One region of the Arthrobacter sp. YAF16 genome, then DNA from elsewhere that is predicted to be linked to it. Evidence: riboswitches for the same ligand, from Rfam matches in the RefSeq annotation. Region 1 holds a riboswitch; each other region holds the start of a gene.
The links. A riboswitch is a leader RNA that binds a small molecule or an ion and turns the genes downstream of it on or off. The one in region 1 is predicted to bind cyclic di-AMP.

Region 1 (4,673 bases):
GCCGCCGAGATCAACTTCAACCGCACGGCCGTCACCACCAAGGGTGACCCGGACAGCAAGCTCAAGCAGTTGCTGAGCGCGCAGTCCGTCGGCAGCATCACCCGGGCAGCCTCCGCGGGCAGCCTCGGGGCGCCGCTGGATTCCATGGTCACGGCCTCGCCGTTCGGCTACCGGGTCAGTCCCATCACGGGAGCCGTCGGGGAATTCCACCGGGGCCAGGACTACGCGGCCCAGTGCGGCACTCCTGTACATGCCGCCGCGAGCGGCACCGTAACCTTTTCCGGCTGGCACCCCTACGGGGGCGGCAACCGGGTCGTGATCGACCATGGCAACGGCCTGGAGACCACGTACAACCACTTGTCGTCCTCCGACGTCCACGTGGGCCAGCAGGTCTCACGTGGCGATGTGGTGGCGATGAGCGGGACCACCGGCGCCTCCACCGGCTGCCACCTCCACTTCGAGGTGATGGTCAACGGGGAAGTTGTTGACCCGCTCGGCTGGCTTTAGCCAAGCCGAGGGACCACTCGCATTTCTGTGACACGCCGTGATCTGAATGTGACATTGAGTCCCAACTGCTGTACCGTATGAAGCACGCCAACTTCTCCGAAGTTGGCGCTCTTGAGTGGATTGCCTAACTCTGCCACCGCTCAAGGTCCGTTCGCATGACATCGTCTGGCAGGGGCGGGGGAACCAATTTTGGTCTTCGCAAGAAGACCTTGGGGTTAAGTCGCAAAGCTTCCCAGGAAGCAGCGCGGCCGGGTGACTCCCATCCGAATCCGACAGCTCACCTCGTAGGCATTGGGAGAGGCTACTTTCGTGTCTTCACGCCACAATGCTGCGCGTTCTCGCGCTGGCGAGGCTCAGTTGAGCCCGCTGAATTCCATGCTCCGTGCCGCCCTTGCCGGCGCCCGGACTGGATCACACAACGCAGTTCCCGCTTTTGGCGCGTCTTCGCAGTACACCCTTCGCTAAGAAACCCGTTTCGGGGCGATCCGGCGTACCCCCAAGATGCCGGAGCGTCCTCAGTCCCGCCTGCAAGCAGCGCGGACCCAAGGATCACGAAAGAGAGAACTGAATGACTACTCGTGCAACCATTGCACGCCACCGCGCGGAGGTCACCAAGACCAACTCGCTGGCTGTCATTGCTAAGGCCGTCGGCGACAACGCCGGTGGTATGGGTCGCCAGGCCGCGGTTATCGCTGCAGCCTCCGGCCTGGTCCTGACCAGCGGTATCGCAGCCAACGCTGCCGAGACCAACGTTCAGCGTGAATCGACTTCCGCTTCGGCCATGGAAGTACAGTCCAACGCACCGGCCACGATCTCCGCGGCCTCCAGCATCGCGATCTCCTACGAGAAGCCTGCTGTCACCACCGCGCCGGCTCCGGTTGTCGAGGCGGCCAAGCCCGTCGTCAACGTCCAGGAAGCGGACACCGCCGTCACCGGTACCGGAACTGGTACCGGCACCGCGGTCACCGCATCGCTGGCCACCAAGGCTCCGGCCGCCGTCAGCGGCATGGGCGCTTCGATCGCCGCTGCTGCCTACGCACAGATCGGTGTCTCCCAGGACTGCACCATGCTGGCCACCAACGCGCTGGCCGCAGTCGGCGTCCACTACCACGGCTGGCCGGCGGGTTACCTGTCCCTGGGCCGCACCGTGAGCGCCGCCGAGGCCCAGCCGGGCGACCTCGCCTACTACCAGAACGGCGGCATGGGCATGGCCCACATCGCCGTTTACGTCGGCAACGGCATGGCCGTCCATGGCGGTTGGAACGGCGGCACCACCGCGCTGTACAGCGTCAACGTGGGCTCCGGCCCGGTCTTCATCCGCGTCGGCGGCTAGGACTTAGGCGCGTCTAACGCCTGAAGCTTTGTGAAGGACCCCTGCCCTCGCGGCAGGGGTCCTTTGCAGTTTGCGGCTCGTTCGCGCCCGACCGCCGAGGCGCGGCCAGGAAGCCCGGGGAAAGAAAAATTCGGCAATCCGGGCGTTCGGTGTTTACTCTTGTGGTGTCGATCCATAGCCCGACCATGCACAGGGCAGCCGGCCCTCGTGCCCCTGGCGGGTGCGGCCGTGAAGAGGTATGCGGATGCGCACTCTCGTTCTGAATGCTGGATATGAACCGCTGGCGGTAGTCACCTTCCGCCGGGCGCTGGTGCTTGTACTGACCGGGAAGGCCAGCGTGGTGGCCGAGGGGGATGACCCCGTGGTGGGCCCGCAGGATATCCTCGGCCGACCGACGGTGATCCTGCTTAACCGGTACATCAGGCCGCGCTACAACACCCTGACGGCCGTGAGCCGCAGGGGAGTGCTCCGCAGGGACAACCACCGTTGCGCCTACTGCGGCAAGGCTGCCCACACCATCGACCATGTCCACCCCAAGTCGCGGGGCGGGGCGGATTCCTGGGAGAACCTGGTGGCGGCCTGCCTGCGCTGCAACAACGCCAAGGGAGACCACACGCCCGCCGAAATGGGCTGGAAACTGGGCTTCGTTCCCGGGCCGCCGAAGGGCACGATCTGGCAGATCAAGGAACTGGAGAAGCCGACGCCCGCCTGGGATCCGTTCCTGCTCCCCGAAAAGGCGCACTAGGCAGGCGCACCGGGCAGGCGCACTGAGCAGGCGCACCGGCGTCGCGGGCTGACCCGGCCGCGGTGAGGCCGATGCGGCTAGGCTGGGCTGGTGGAATTTGACGCTGTTGTACTCGCCGGGGGCCGGTCCGCCAGGCTTGGCGGCGTACCCAAGGCCCGGCTGACGGTCGACGGCGGCACCCTGCTAAGTCGGTCACTGCAGGCTGCCCGGGGCGCCCGCCGGACCGTCGTCGTCGGCCCCGACCCCGGCGACCTCCCACCAGATGTGCTCGGCTGTCGCGAGGACCCGCCGTTTGGCGGACCCGCCGCCGCGATTGCCGCCGGCCTTTCCGCCCTGGCCGCCGTTGGGCGCGGCGAGCCCGCCGCAGCCGGCGCGGCCTCGCTGACCCTCGTGCTGGCCTGCGACATGCCCCGCGTGGCCGACGCCGTCCGCGCCTTGCTCGACGCACTGGCTGATGTCCTCGCCAATGCCCCGGGTGACGCCGCGGCCGGCCCCGTCGACGGGTTCGTGGCCGTTTCGGCGGACGGCCGCCTGCAACCCCTCGTGGGACTTTATGGCACGGCCGCGCTAGAACGCGCCGTCGCCGACGCGGCGCGGCGGAACGCCCTCGAGGGGGGCTCAGTGTTCTCCCTCCTTGCTAGTCTTGAGCTGCGGCAGGTTCCGGTTCCGTCGGGTTCCACCGATGATGTGGACACTTGGGACGACGCCTCCGCCATGGGGGTGTCCACGCCCGGTCCGGGCCAGTCCGGGGCGCTGGGGCCCAACTCAACTTTGGAGGCAAACGGTGAAGAGCCAGGATGAAACGCTTGAAGACTGGTGCCGTGCGCTGCTCCAGGCCCTTGAGCTCGAAGATGTCGAGATCGACATCAACGAAGTGCTGGGGCTGGCCGGTGTGGCCGCCCACTCCGTCGTCCGGCCGGCCGCGCCGCTGACCACCTTCATCGCCGGCTTCGCCGCCGGCCTGGCGTCCGGATCCGGCCAGGCGCCGGACAGCGTGTCAATGCAGGCCGCCATGGGCGTGGCCCGGAAGCTCGCCAAGGAGTACGCCGCCGCCGAGGCTTCCGGGGCATGACCCCGGAGCCCCCTGACGGCAGCAGCGGCGTCGAGGACGACGATTCCGTGTCCGAACCGTCCGCCGCGCCACCGGATGCCGACGCCTCCGTCGACAATAACGCCCACGACGACGATGACGCCGACGACGGCGCCGCCGCCGTCGCGGAGGCGCCGCACCGGCATGTCGCCCACAGCTGGCAGGAAGCCCGGCAACTGGCCTTCGACTGCGCCGTGCCCATCTCGTCCTCGCCCATTCTGCTCCGGCACGCCTTGGGCCGGACGCTGGCCGTGGACCTGACAGCACTGCATGACATGCCCCACTACGCCTCCTCCGCGATGGACGGCTGGGCGGTCAACGGCAGCGGCCCGTGGATCCTGGCCGAGCCGGGCCAGCGGCTGGCCCCGCACCAGGCGAGCCCGATCAACACCGGAGGACTGATCCCGCCGGGTGCGAAAGCCGTGCTCCGCAGCGAGAGCGGCGTCATCGCCCCGGACGAGGACGGGCTGCCGGTCCTGAAACTGGGCGGTGGCGCCAAGCCCGGGGAACCCCGCAACGGCGAACACATCCGCAAGGCCGCGGAGGAAGCCGCCGCCGGAGAGGTGCTGATCAAGGCCGGCGCCGTGCTCAACCCCGCGCACCTGGCCCTGGCCGCCCTCGCCGGTCACGACGCCCTGCCGGTCCTCGGCAAGGCGATGGTGCGGCTGGTGCTCACCGGCGCCGAAGTCGTCAGCACCGGCGTCCCAGCGCCAGGGGAGGTGCGGGACACGTTCGGGCCGCAGCTCGGCGCCGTCGTGGAAATGCTCGGCGGAATCTGCGCGGGCGAGGTCAAGATCGGGGACAGCGACGCCGAATGGCTCGCCGCGCTCGAAGACACCGAAGACACCGGCGCAGCTCACGATCCGGTGGGCGGCGCGGAGTCGGCCGGCGAGACACTCCCGGCCGACGTCGTGATCACCACAGGCGGCACCGGCCGCTCCGGCACTGACCATCTCAGGCGCACGGTTGCGGAATTGGGCGGCAGGCTGCTGATTGAT
Region 2 (4,673 bases), on a different contig from region 1:
TGAACAAGGTCGGCTTCAACGCCGACTACGACGAACGGCCCACGCCAGGCATCCGTTTCGTCCAGCTGACCCCGCCGGGTTCCGGGTGCTCGATCGCGATTGGCGAGGGCCTCAACGACGCCCCGCCCGGCACCGCCCCCGGCCTGCAGCTGGTCGTCAGCGACATCCAGGCGGCGCACCAGCAACTCAAGGACAACGGTGTGGACGTCAGCGACATCGATGTCCAGGACTGGGGGCATTTCGTCTACTTCGCCGATCCCGACGGCAACAAATGGGGGGTGCAGTACATTCCCAACCGTCCGAACGGCTAGCGCGGCGGCGCGGTTCCGTAGCGCGGCCCGTATTCCGCAGGCGGCGCGGCGGCAGGCGCACGTGAGGCCCCGGATCCAAGGATCCGGGGCCTCACTCATGGCATGCAGCCTCGGCCGCGCTTAGTACCAGTTGTTCGCGTAGTGGAAGTTCAGGGCGCCGCACGGTGAACCGTAGCGGTCCTGCACGTACTGCAGTCCCCAGTTGATCTGGGTCCGGTAGTTGGTCCGGTAATCGGCGCCGGCGCTGGCCATCTTTTCGGCGGGCAGCGATTGGACCACGCCGTAAGCGCCGCTGCTGGCGTTGGTAGCCGTGGTCTTCCAGTCGGACTCCCTGGTCCACAACTTCATCAGGCATTGCATCTCGCTCGGGGCCCAGCCGTGGGCGGGCAGCTGAGAGGCGGCGTAGGCCTGCGCACCGGCGGGGTCGTCAATGGCGACCGGCTTCGCGGGAGCAGGCGCCTTGGCAGCCGGAGCCGGCGCCTTGGCCGCCGGGGCCTTAGCGGGCTTGATTTTGGAGGCCTGGGCCTCCACGCTCATCGGGGCGGGCGAGGTGGGCGTGTTGCTGCCGACGCGTTCGAAGTCCAGGGTCTGCAGGGACGCGGCCGTGTTTTTCGACGCTTCGGCCGTATGCGCTGCAGTGCCGGAGGCCTGGCCCGCGGCCCCTGCCCCCAGCAGGACGGCGAAAGCGGTGGCTACGACGGCGGCGCGCTTGCCGTTGGTCCGGGCACGGGGCCTGGACGGGCTCGAAGTGTGCTTCGCCGGCTCGGCGCGGTGGCGCGCGCGCTCGGCGTCGGACGTGCGTTTAGCGCCTTCTGGGCGCGTGGGTGCCTTGATTTCAGTCATGTTCGCCTCTCAACGCCTACGGAGTTAGCTGTCGGGTTCGGATGCGAAATCCGGCCGCACGGAATCTCGACGTGGCGGCTTAACCCCAAGGGTGCATGGATGCAGAATGCCCGGGAACTCTGGGTTCCCCGTCTCTGCCTGGTCCATGGGAATCCGGGTAGCGGCAGAGTTTGGCGTCAGCCCGGACACGCGGCCAGATCGATGGCCGCACCCTAAAACGGTACCGGACTTTCAATCAGATGTCACATTTAGGTAACGGCTGGCCCCTGCTGCGGAGCGGCGTCTTGCCTTCACGGCCGCCGCGTGGGTGCCCGTTTCGACGGTTCCGTGCCCGCTCGACGCCGGTAAGCATCGAGCGGGCACGGAACCGTCGAAACGGCGCGGCGGAGACGGAGGCAAGCGGGGGAGAGGAGCCTACTTCGCCAGCGTGTACACGGTGGCGTTCCCCACGGTCTGGGCCTGGTAGTTGGCCGCGACCCAGCTGGCGACCTCGGAGTTGCCGCCGCGGCCCCCGCCCAGGCCGCCCAGGCCGCCGGAGATGAAGTAGCCGATCTCGCCGCGGTCCACCATCGCTTGGAACTGCTCGAGCGTGGGGTACGGGTCGCCGCCGTTCCAGCCGCCCAGCGCGATCACATTGGTGCCGGTGGCGAGTTCCAGGCTGGCGGCCTGGGTGGCGCCGGAGACAATCCCGGACCATTTGGCGCCGGAGGACTTCAGCAACGCTGTCAGCTCGGCCGACGCCGTATCCGCGCCGGGTCCGCCGGGCCCGCCGGCGGCCGCCCCGCTGGAACCGAGGATCCCGCCGTCCGGCCTGCCCGCCGCCCCGAAGCCGCCGCCCATCGCGGACGCGGTGGGCCCGGAGGTGGGGATTGACCCCGAATGCGCCTGGGCCGCCGTCGCCAGCGTCCAGGCGGTGGTCCCGAGCCCGCCGGCCAGCAGTGAAAGGACCACGACGCCGGCCGCAGCGGCTTTGCGGAGCCGGGCCGGGAGCGCCGCCAGGCTGTCCACCCGGAGCAGCAGCGCCGCGGCGGCCAGCACGCCCAGGACGACGGCGATCACCCGGAGCCCGGGCAGCCATGCCGGGTCGCGGCCCAGGAGCACGGCGGACCAGACCGAGGCAGCCAACACCGTCACGGCCAGGACCATCCGAGCGGGCCAGTGGGTCCGGCCGCGCCACAGTTCCGCCGAGCCGATGCCCACCAGGGCCGCGACGGCGGGGGCCAGTGCCACGGCATAGTACGGATGCACGGTGCCGCTCATGAAGCTGAAGATGCCTGCCGTGATCAGCAGCCAGCCGCCCCAGAGCAGGAGCGCGGCACGGGTGGCGGAGGTCCGGGCCTCGCGCCGGGTGAACCACAAACCTGCCACCAGCAGAACCAGGGCCGCCGGCAACAGCCAGGACACTTCACCGCCGAAACTGGTTCCGAACATCCGGGTGATCCCGGCCGCGCCGCCGAAGCCCACGTTGCCGTTTCCGCCCGGGCCGCCGGCATTTCCGCCGGGCATCCCGCCGGGCATCCCGCCGCCGGACCCGGTGATCCGGCCCAGGCCGTTGTAGCCGAAGGTGAGTTCCAGGAAGCTGTTGGTCTCCGACCCCGCCATGTACGGCCGGGCCGAGGCGGGAGTGAGCTGGAACAGCGCCAGGTAGCTGCCGGCCACGACGGCGATCCCCGCCGCGGCGGCGAGGAGGTGCAGGAGCCGGCGGCCGAGGGTGGTGGGTGCCGCCCACAGGTAGGCCAGGGCCAGTCCGGGCACAATCAGGAAGCCCTGCAGCATCTTGGTCAGGAATGCCAGGCCGATTACCGCGCCGGCTACGGCGAGCCATTTCCAGCCGGCCTTTTCGATGGCGCGGGTGGTGAGGTAGGCGGCCAGCACCAAGCACAGGGTGAGCATGGCGTCGGGGTTGTTGAAGCGGAACATCAGGGCTGCCACTGGGGTCAGCGCCAGGGCGCCGCCGGCCAGCAGGCCCGCCGCGGGACCGGACACGCGTTTGACGGTCAGGTACAGAAGTCCGACGGCGGCCACCCCCATCAGCGCCTGGGGAATGAGCATGCTCAGTGCCGAGAAACCGAAGATCCGCCCGGCGAGGGCCGGGATCCAGAGCGCGGCCGGTGGCTTGTCCACCGTGATGGCGTTGCCCGCGTCGAGGGAGCCGAACAGCAGCGCGGTCCAGTCCTTGGTGCCGGCCTGGATCGCTGCGGCGTAGAAGGAGTTGGCGTAGCCGGTGGCTTCCAGGTTCCACAGGTACATCACTGCGGTGAAGACCAGCAGCAGGGCCGCCGAGGGCCGCACCCACCGCCGCTGTGGTCCGAACAGCAGGCGTGCCCGGCGGTCCTGCGCGGCGGCCGGTCGAGGAGCTGCCGGGCGGGTCGCCGTCGTCGAGTGTGCGGGCGCCGATGCGGGCGTGCTGCCGGCCGGGCCGCCGGTGGCGGGGTCGAGGGTTGCGGTCATTTACTTGGCCGTTTCTGTGTGGGGGAGGGCTGAGTCGTTGGCGGCAGACGCCGGAGCATAGGGAACGGCGCCGGGGGCCGGAGGAATGGGGGCGCCCCGACGGCGGAAGACCACGTGCCGGAACAGCAGGAATTTGATGGCGGTGGCGGCCAGGTTGGCGGCGGTCACTGTGACCAGTTCCAGCCAGCGGTCAGGGGTTCCGCCGGACGTGCCGTGGACGAAGGCGAGCGCACCGGAGGTCAGGGCCAGCCCGATCCCGAAGACCAGCAGCCCCTCGAAATGGTGGCAGGCCGCCTGGCTGCTGCCCTGGATGCCGAAGGTGAAGCGCCGGTTCGCCGCGGTGTTGGCCACCGCGGTAGTGAGCAAGGCGAGGAAGTTGGCCAGCTGCGGGTCCATGATTCCCCGGCAGAGCACGAAGATCAGCAAGTACGCGAGGGTCGAAGCCACCCCGATGCTGCCGAAGCGCACGAGCTGGCCGAAGAGGCTTCCGCCGGGGCTTTGTTCCTGGGCCCGGGACGAAGCCGGCAGCGGTCCGCGGGCCAGGGCGGAGCGGAGTTCGGGAACCGGGATCCGGCCCGAGAGCAGGTCCCGGCTCAGCCGGGCCATGCCGCGCAGGTCCGCGATGGCCGTCTGGACGATGTCCACGCTGGAGTCCGGGTCGTCGGTCCAATCGACCGGGACTTCGTGGACGCGCAGGCCGCACCTCTCGGCGAGTACCAGCAGCTCTGTGTCGAAGAACCAGGCGTTGTCCAGCGTGTGCGGGAGCAGCTGCCGGGCCACGTCCGCCCGGATGGCCTTGAAGCCGCACTGGGCGTCGCTGAAGTGGGCGCCCAGGCACGACTGCAGCAGCAAGTTGTAGCTGCGCGAGATGAATTCCCGTTTGGGTCCGCGGACCACACGCGAGTTGTGGGTCAGCCGGGTCCCGATCGCGAGGTCCGAGTGCCCCGAAATGAGCGGGGCCAGCACGGGGCCGAGCGCCGCCAGGTCGGTGGACAGGTCCACGTCCATGTACGCCAGGAGCGGCGACGGCGAGGCAAGCCACACCTTGCGCAGCGCATTCCCGCGGCC
Region 3 (4,673 bases), on a different contig from region 1:
GCTCACCGGCACTCCCCTTCGCTGCGCGCACACCATGCCGCGGTCTGATGTCCCGGCTTCGCCATATCGGCATCATTTTGCCGATCCCCCAGCAGGGCTCTCCTAATAGTGCCCGAATATTGTCCATTCGGCAACATACTGCCGAAATTGGTTTGTCGCGAGCCTACGGCACGAGCTTGGAGTCCAAAACGGCAGGATGTTGCCGTTCACCGGGGACGAGCGCCGCCTTCCCGCATCGTTTCGTCCGGGCGTAGGCTCTGGCCCATGCGAAAGATCATTCTGGCCCTCCAGGTCTCCCTCGACGGTTTTTTCGAGGGGCCGAACGGAGAGATTGACTGGCACATGGTGGACGAGGAGCTCCACAGCCACTTCAACGAGCAACTGGCCTCTATGGGCGCCTTCCTGGACGGCCGCGTGACCTACGAACTGATGGCCGACTTCTGGCCGACGGCGGACCAGGATCCGTCCAGTACACCGGCTATGGTCGAGTTCGCCAAAATTTGGCGGGACATGCCGAAGATTGTCTACTCCAGGACGCTGGAACGGGCCGACTGGAACACCACGGTGGTGCGCGACGTCGTCGCCGATGACGTGCTGGAACTGAAGGCGCAGCCCGGCGGCGACTTGGCACTGGGCGGGGCTGACCTCGCCGATACCTTCCGCCGGCTCGGGCTCATTGACGGGTACTGGATTTATGTCCACCCGGTGCTGATCGGGCGGGGGAATCCCTTGTTCAAGTCAGCAGACGACAGGACCGCGCTCACGCTCGCCGGCACCCGCGCGTTTGGCAACGGCGTCGTCCTGCTGCGGTACGCCGTCTGAGCTCACCGGCCGGCGTAAACGTGCGCAAAAGCCGGTGGCCAGCTGCCGTTTAGCAGCCGACCACCGGCCCTGGAAAGAGGTTCTTACGCTTTTTGCTATGCGCTGGCGCGGACGAAGGTCACGCCACCCGTGGCGGTCAGCCAGGACAGCGGGTGCTTGATCGTCTGGTTGCTGCCGTTCATGCCACCGCTGATGGCCATGCCGTCACCGGCGTAGATGGCGACGTGGCCGGACTGGACGATCATGTCGCCGGGCTGCGGGGCACCCACAACCTTGCCGTAGCCCATGAACTGCTGGGGACCGAGGTCGCCCACGTGGATACCGGCCGCACCGAGGGCCTTCTCAACCATGGCGGTGCAGTCCTGGGTGATGCCGATCTGGCTGTAGGCGGCCGAAAGCATCGCGGCGTTGGCTCCGCCGGCTGCCGAGGCAGGTGCCACGGCCGCCTTCGCCTGAACGCTGACCTGCGGCGCTGCCGGCGCGAGCACCGGAGCAGGGGCAGGCGCGACAGCCGGAGCGGCGGCAACCGCAGGGGCGGTGACGGGCTTAGGCTGCTCGATCACGGGCGCCGGCGTGGTAGCGACTGCCGGGCGGGCGAAGCTGATCTGAACTGCGGAATCAGCGGTAACCGGCGCGGAGACCTTGCTGCCGACGTCAACCGACGAAGCCGGGGCGGTTTTGTTTTCGGCCGGGGCAACGGCTGCATTGGCTGCCATTCCGCTCGTGAGGACGAGGCCGGAGGCTGCGAAGATTACTGCGGCCTGACGACCGATGGTGCCTGATTTGCCCGAGAATGCTGAGGCCCGTCCGGCGGATGCGTCGGAACGATGGCGCGCAGAAGTAATGCTTGAAGTCATGTTTGTAGCCTCTCCCAATGCCTGCGAGGTGAGCTGTCGGATTCGGATGGGAGGCACCCGGCCGCGGGCCCGTCAATGCGGGCGCTGTGCGGCTTCACCCCAAGACCTGCTAAAACTGCAGGTCAAAAGTGGTTTCCCCGTCTCTGCCAGAAAGGTTGCATTCGGATCCCAGGCCGCGGCAGAGTTAGGCAATCGGCTCGGGAGCGCCCGTATCGGAAACAAACAGGCACCCATCTACGGTAACGGGCCCGGGCGGGAATGTCACATTCAGATAACGGAGCCGTGTCCTGGCGCGGAAGAAAGCCTAGGACGCTGCTACCTGCCAGCCATAGGATGAGGGCACCCAGCATTCCCCGAGCGGAGGCCCCGTTATGAACAGCCACTGTGTCGCAATTTGCCAGCTCAGCGATCAGCCGCAGGAGGATTTCGACGTCAACACAGAGCTGCTGGTTCTCGAGGGAAAGGAAATCCACGTAGCCACGTGGGACGCGGAACCGCGCGACGGCGGCTTCGATATCCACGTCCTGAATGACCGTGTGGACGCGCTCGGTTTTATGGTGGTGACCGACTGGCAGTTCCTCGACGGAAAGGCGTATGCCGTCGTGGAGCGCCGGCCCGGCACGTAGCGCTACTTCGCCATCCCGGAGGTGACGGCAGCGATCGCCTCCCTCACCAGACCGGCGTCGTCCGGGGTGCCCGACTCCGCCAGCCCGGCCTGGCGCCGGTAACGGTCCCAATCCCCTCCACCGGCCCGTAGCTCGCGGAGCGGCGCCATCAGGGCCGCCCGCCGCAGCCAATCGTCCGGGTCCTGCAGCCAGCGGCCCAGCACGGTTTCCGCGCGGGAACGGTTTTGGCCGTCCAGTCCCGCAATCAGCGGCCCGACGACATCGGTCGCCAGCGGATCGGCCAGCTCGCGCAGGCGCGCAGTCCGCAGGAAACCCTCGATCCGGGTCAGGTCCGAATTGTCCAGCAGGGCCAGGCTGGACTGCAGCAGGACGACGGCGGCAAGGCGGCGTTCGAAGACGGGCACCTCCCACAACTCCGAGCTGAGGGCGGTGACATCGTCGCGGCCGAGTGACCGGTACCGGCGCAGCGCGTCGCGGACAGTGCCGCGGACGGCGCCAACCGAGGAGCCGTAGCTCCCCAGGCCCGGGCCGTATTGCGCCTGCGCTTCCTCGGCCCGCTGCCACGAGCTCTCACGCAGCAGCGCCGCGTCAATGAAGTCACCGGCCTCGCTCATGGATCCATTCTGTCGTGCGGGGGCCGGCTTGGCCTAAGCAGCTGCGTCCTCCCGCGGGAAACCGTCGGCGAGCGCAGTGTCCTACGCGGACCGCTGGGGCCCGGGACTCGCACGCGCTAGCCGGTCACCAGTCTGGTTGAGCTATTCCAGGTCAACCGCCCGTGCTGGAAGTCCGAAGCCCGGCCCACGGACACTGCGTACTCGTCCCGGGTCGGATATCCCAGACGTCCCCTTTCCCTGCCGAGGGCCGTCCACTTGGCACGGATCGCACCGAGGACGTAGTGCGACCCGGTCTTCGCCGACCAGTAGATCGATGCACCGCCCGAGCCTGTGAAGTGGCTGTAACGCCCCACGCCATCGGGGGTGCGCGTCTCGTCTGACGTCGGATAGCCCAGCAGCCCCCGTTCCCTGCCCAGGGCCGACCACTTGGCACGGACCGCGCCCGTGATGAAGTGCGCCCCGGTGCTTGGCGTCCAGTAGATCGATGAACCCCCCGAACCTGTGAAGTGGCTGTAACGTCCCACGCCATCAGGGGTGCGCGCCTCGTCCGACGTCGGATAGCCCAGCAGTCCCCGTTCCCTGCCCAGGGCCGACCACTTGGCACGGACCGCGCCCGTGATGAGGTGCGCCCCGGTGCTTGGCGTCCAGTAAATGGATGCCCCGCCGGAGCCGGCGAAGTGTTCATACCGCCCGATCGTGTCCGGGGTTGTCAGCTGGTCGGTGGTGGGGAACCCCAGGACGCCGGCAGCGCCGCCCGCGGCCTTGTAGCGGGCGTAGATCGCGCCTGCGACCCAATGGGCCCCGGTGGACGGGGACCAGCAGATCACACCCTTGGTGTAGTCCTGGCATTTCCCTGCCCCCACCGGGTACTCCAATGTCAGCGACCTGCCGAGGACAGACCGCGGGTCACCGGCATTGGTCTGGTACGCCTTCAGGCCAATGGGATCGTCGACGCCCATTCCGGTGAGCATAACTTTCTGTGCTCCTTGGCCGTCGTCCGCGGTCAGCAGGTAGTAGGTGTCGGCGGTTCCGGCCTGACCGACCACCGTCGGCTTGAACGTCACGCTCTGATGTGCGGACTCTCCAGGCGGGATCACCAGGCCTTCCGAGATTGGAACGGTGGTGGAGAATACACCCTCCGGCGCCTTGGCCTTGGTGATCGTCAGGGGGATGTTGCCAGTGTTAGTAATGGTGAAATCCCGGGTGGCCGCAGCGCCGGCAGGCACATCACCAAAGTCCAGGGATGCCGGCAACTGCAGATGCGCTACGCCCGACACGGCGGTCGCCGTCACCGGTACCGTGAGCGATCCTCGGTCGCTCGTGATGAGGAGCTGATCAGCCACCGGGGTTGCCGTCGTCGGACTGAAGGTGACGGACACCGGAACGGAAGTAAGGGGTTGAATCTTCTGTCCCACGGCCGGCAGCGTGGCCGGGTCGACCGCAAGCTGGGCGTTGCCCGGCAAGGTGACGCCGGTGATCGTGGCGACGCTCGTGCCGGTGTTGACCACGTTTACGGTCTGGCGACTGCTGGTCTGGGTCGGCACGTCGGTGAATACCAGGGTGGGCGGCGTTGCCCCCAGTCCGTCCTTGGTGCCGACGCCGTGAACCCCCAGAAGGTCCGTCTCGCCGTCGGAGGTTTTGACGGTCAACGTCCCGTCGACCTGTCCGGCTACGGTCGGCGAGAAGGTGACCGGGACCGTCATGGTTCCGCCTTTGGCAAGCGTCCGGGGCAGTGTGAGGGCCTCGATCCCGAA

Region 2: another riboswitch for cyclic di-AMP. It lies ahead of AB4Y91_RS13710 (hypothetical protein); the one in region 1 lies ahead of AB4Y91_RS09665 (NlpC/P60 family protein).
Region 3: another riboswitch for cyclic di-AMP. It lies ahead of AB4Y91_RS06570 (hypothetical protein); the one in region 1 lies ahead of AB4Y91_RS09665 (NlpC/P60 family protein).

The regions. Positions count from the first base shown of each region.
Region 1 is NZ_JBFRDC010000003.1:97,541-102,213, forward strand. It holds gene AB4Y91_RS09660 (M23 family metallopeptidase) at 1-507, shown strand, start outside; cyclic di-AMP (ydaO/yuaA leader) riboswitch at 654-812, shown strand; gene AB4Y91_RS09665 (NlpC/P60 family protein) at 1,076-1,840, shown strand; gene AB4Y91_RS09670 (HNH endonuclease) at 2,085-2,585, shown strand; gene mobA (molybdenum cofactor guanylyltransferase) at 2,676-3,386, shown strand; gene AB4Y91_RS09680 (DUF6457 domain-containing protein) at 3,370-3,657, shown strand; gene AB4Y91_RS09685 (molybdopterin-binding protein) at 3,654-4,673, shown strand, end outside.
Region 2 is NZ_JBFRDC010000007.1:73,774-78,446, forward strand. It holds gene AB4Y91_RS13705 (VOC family protein) at 1-311, shown strand, start outside; gene AB4Y91_RS13710 (hypothetical protein) at 432-1,154, opposite strand; cyclic di-AMP (ydaO/yuaA leader) riboswitch at 1,153-1,333, opposite strand; gene AB4Y91_RS13715 (glycosyltransferase family 39 protein) at 1,569-3,605, opposite strand; gene AB4Y91_RS13720 (glycosyltransferase) at 3,606-4,673, opposite strand, start outside.
Region 3 is NZ_JBFRDC010000001.1:1,405,139-1,409,811, reverse strand. It holds gene AB4Y91_RS06580 (helix-turn-helix transcriptional regulator) at 1-6, opposite strand, end outside; gene AB4Y91_RS06575 (dihydrofolate reductase family protein) at 265-822, shown strand; gene AB4Y91_RS06570 (hypothetical protein) at 918-1,679, opposite strand; cyclic di-AMP (ydaO/yuaA leader) riboswitch at 1,684-1,849, opposite strand; gene AB4Y91_RS06565 (hypothetical protein) at 2,051-2,305, shown strand; gene AB4Y91_RS06560 (DNA alkylation repair protein) at 2,308-2,919, opposite strand; gene AB4Y91_RS06555 (Ig-like domain-containing protein) at 3,036-4,673, opposite strand, start outside.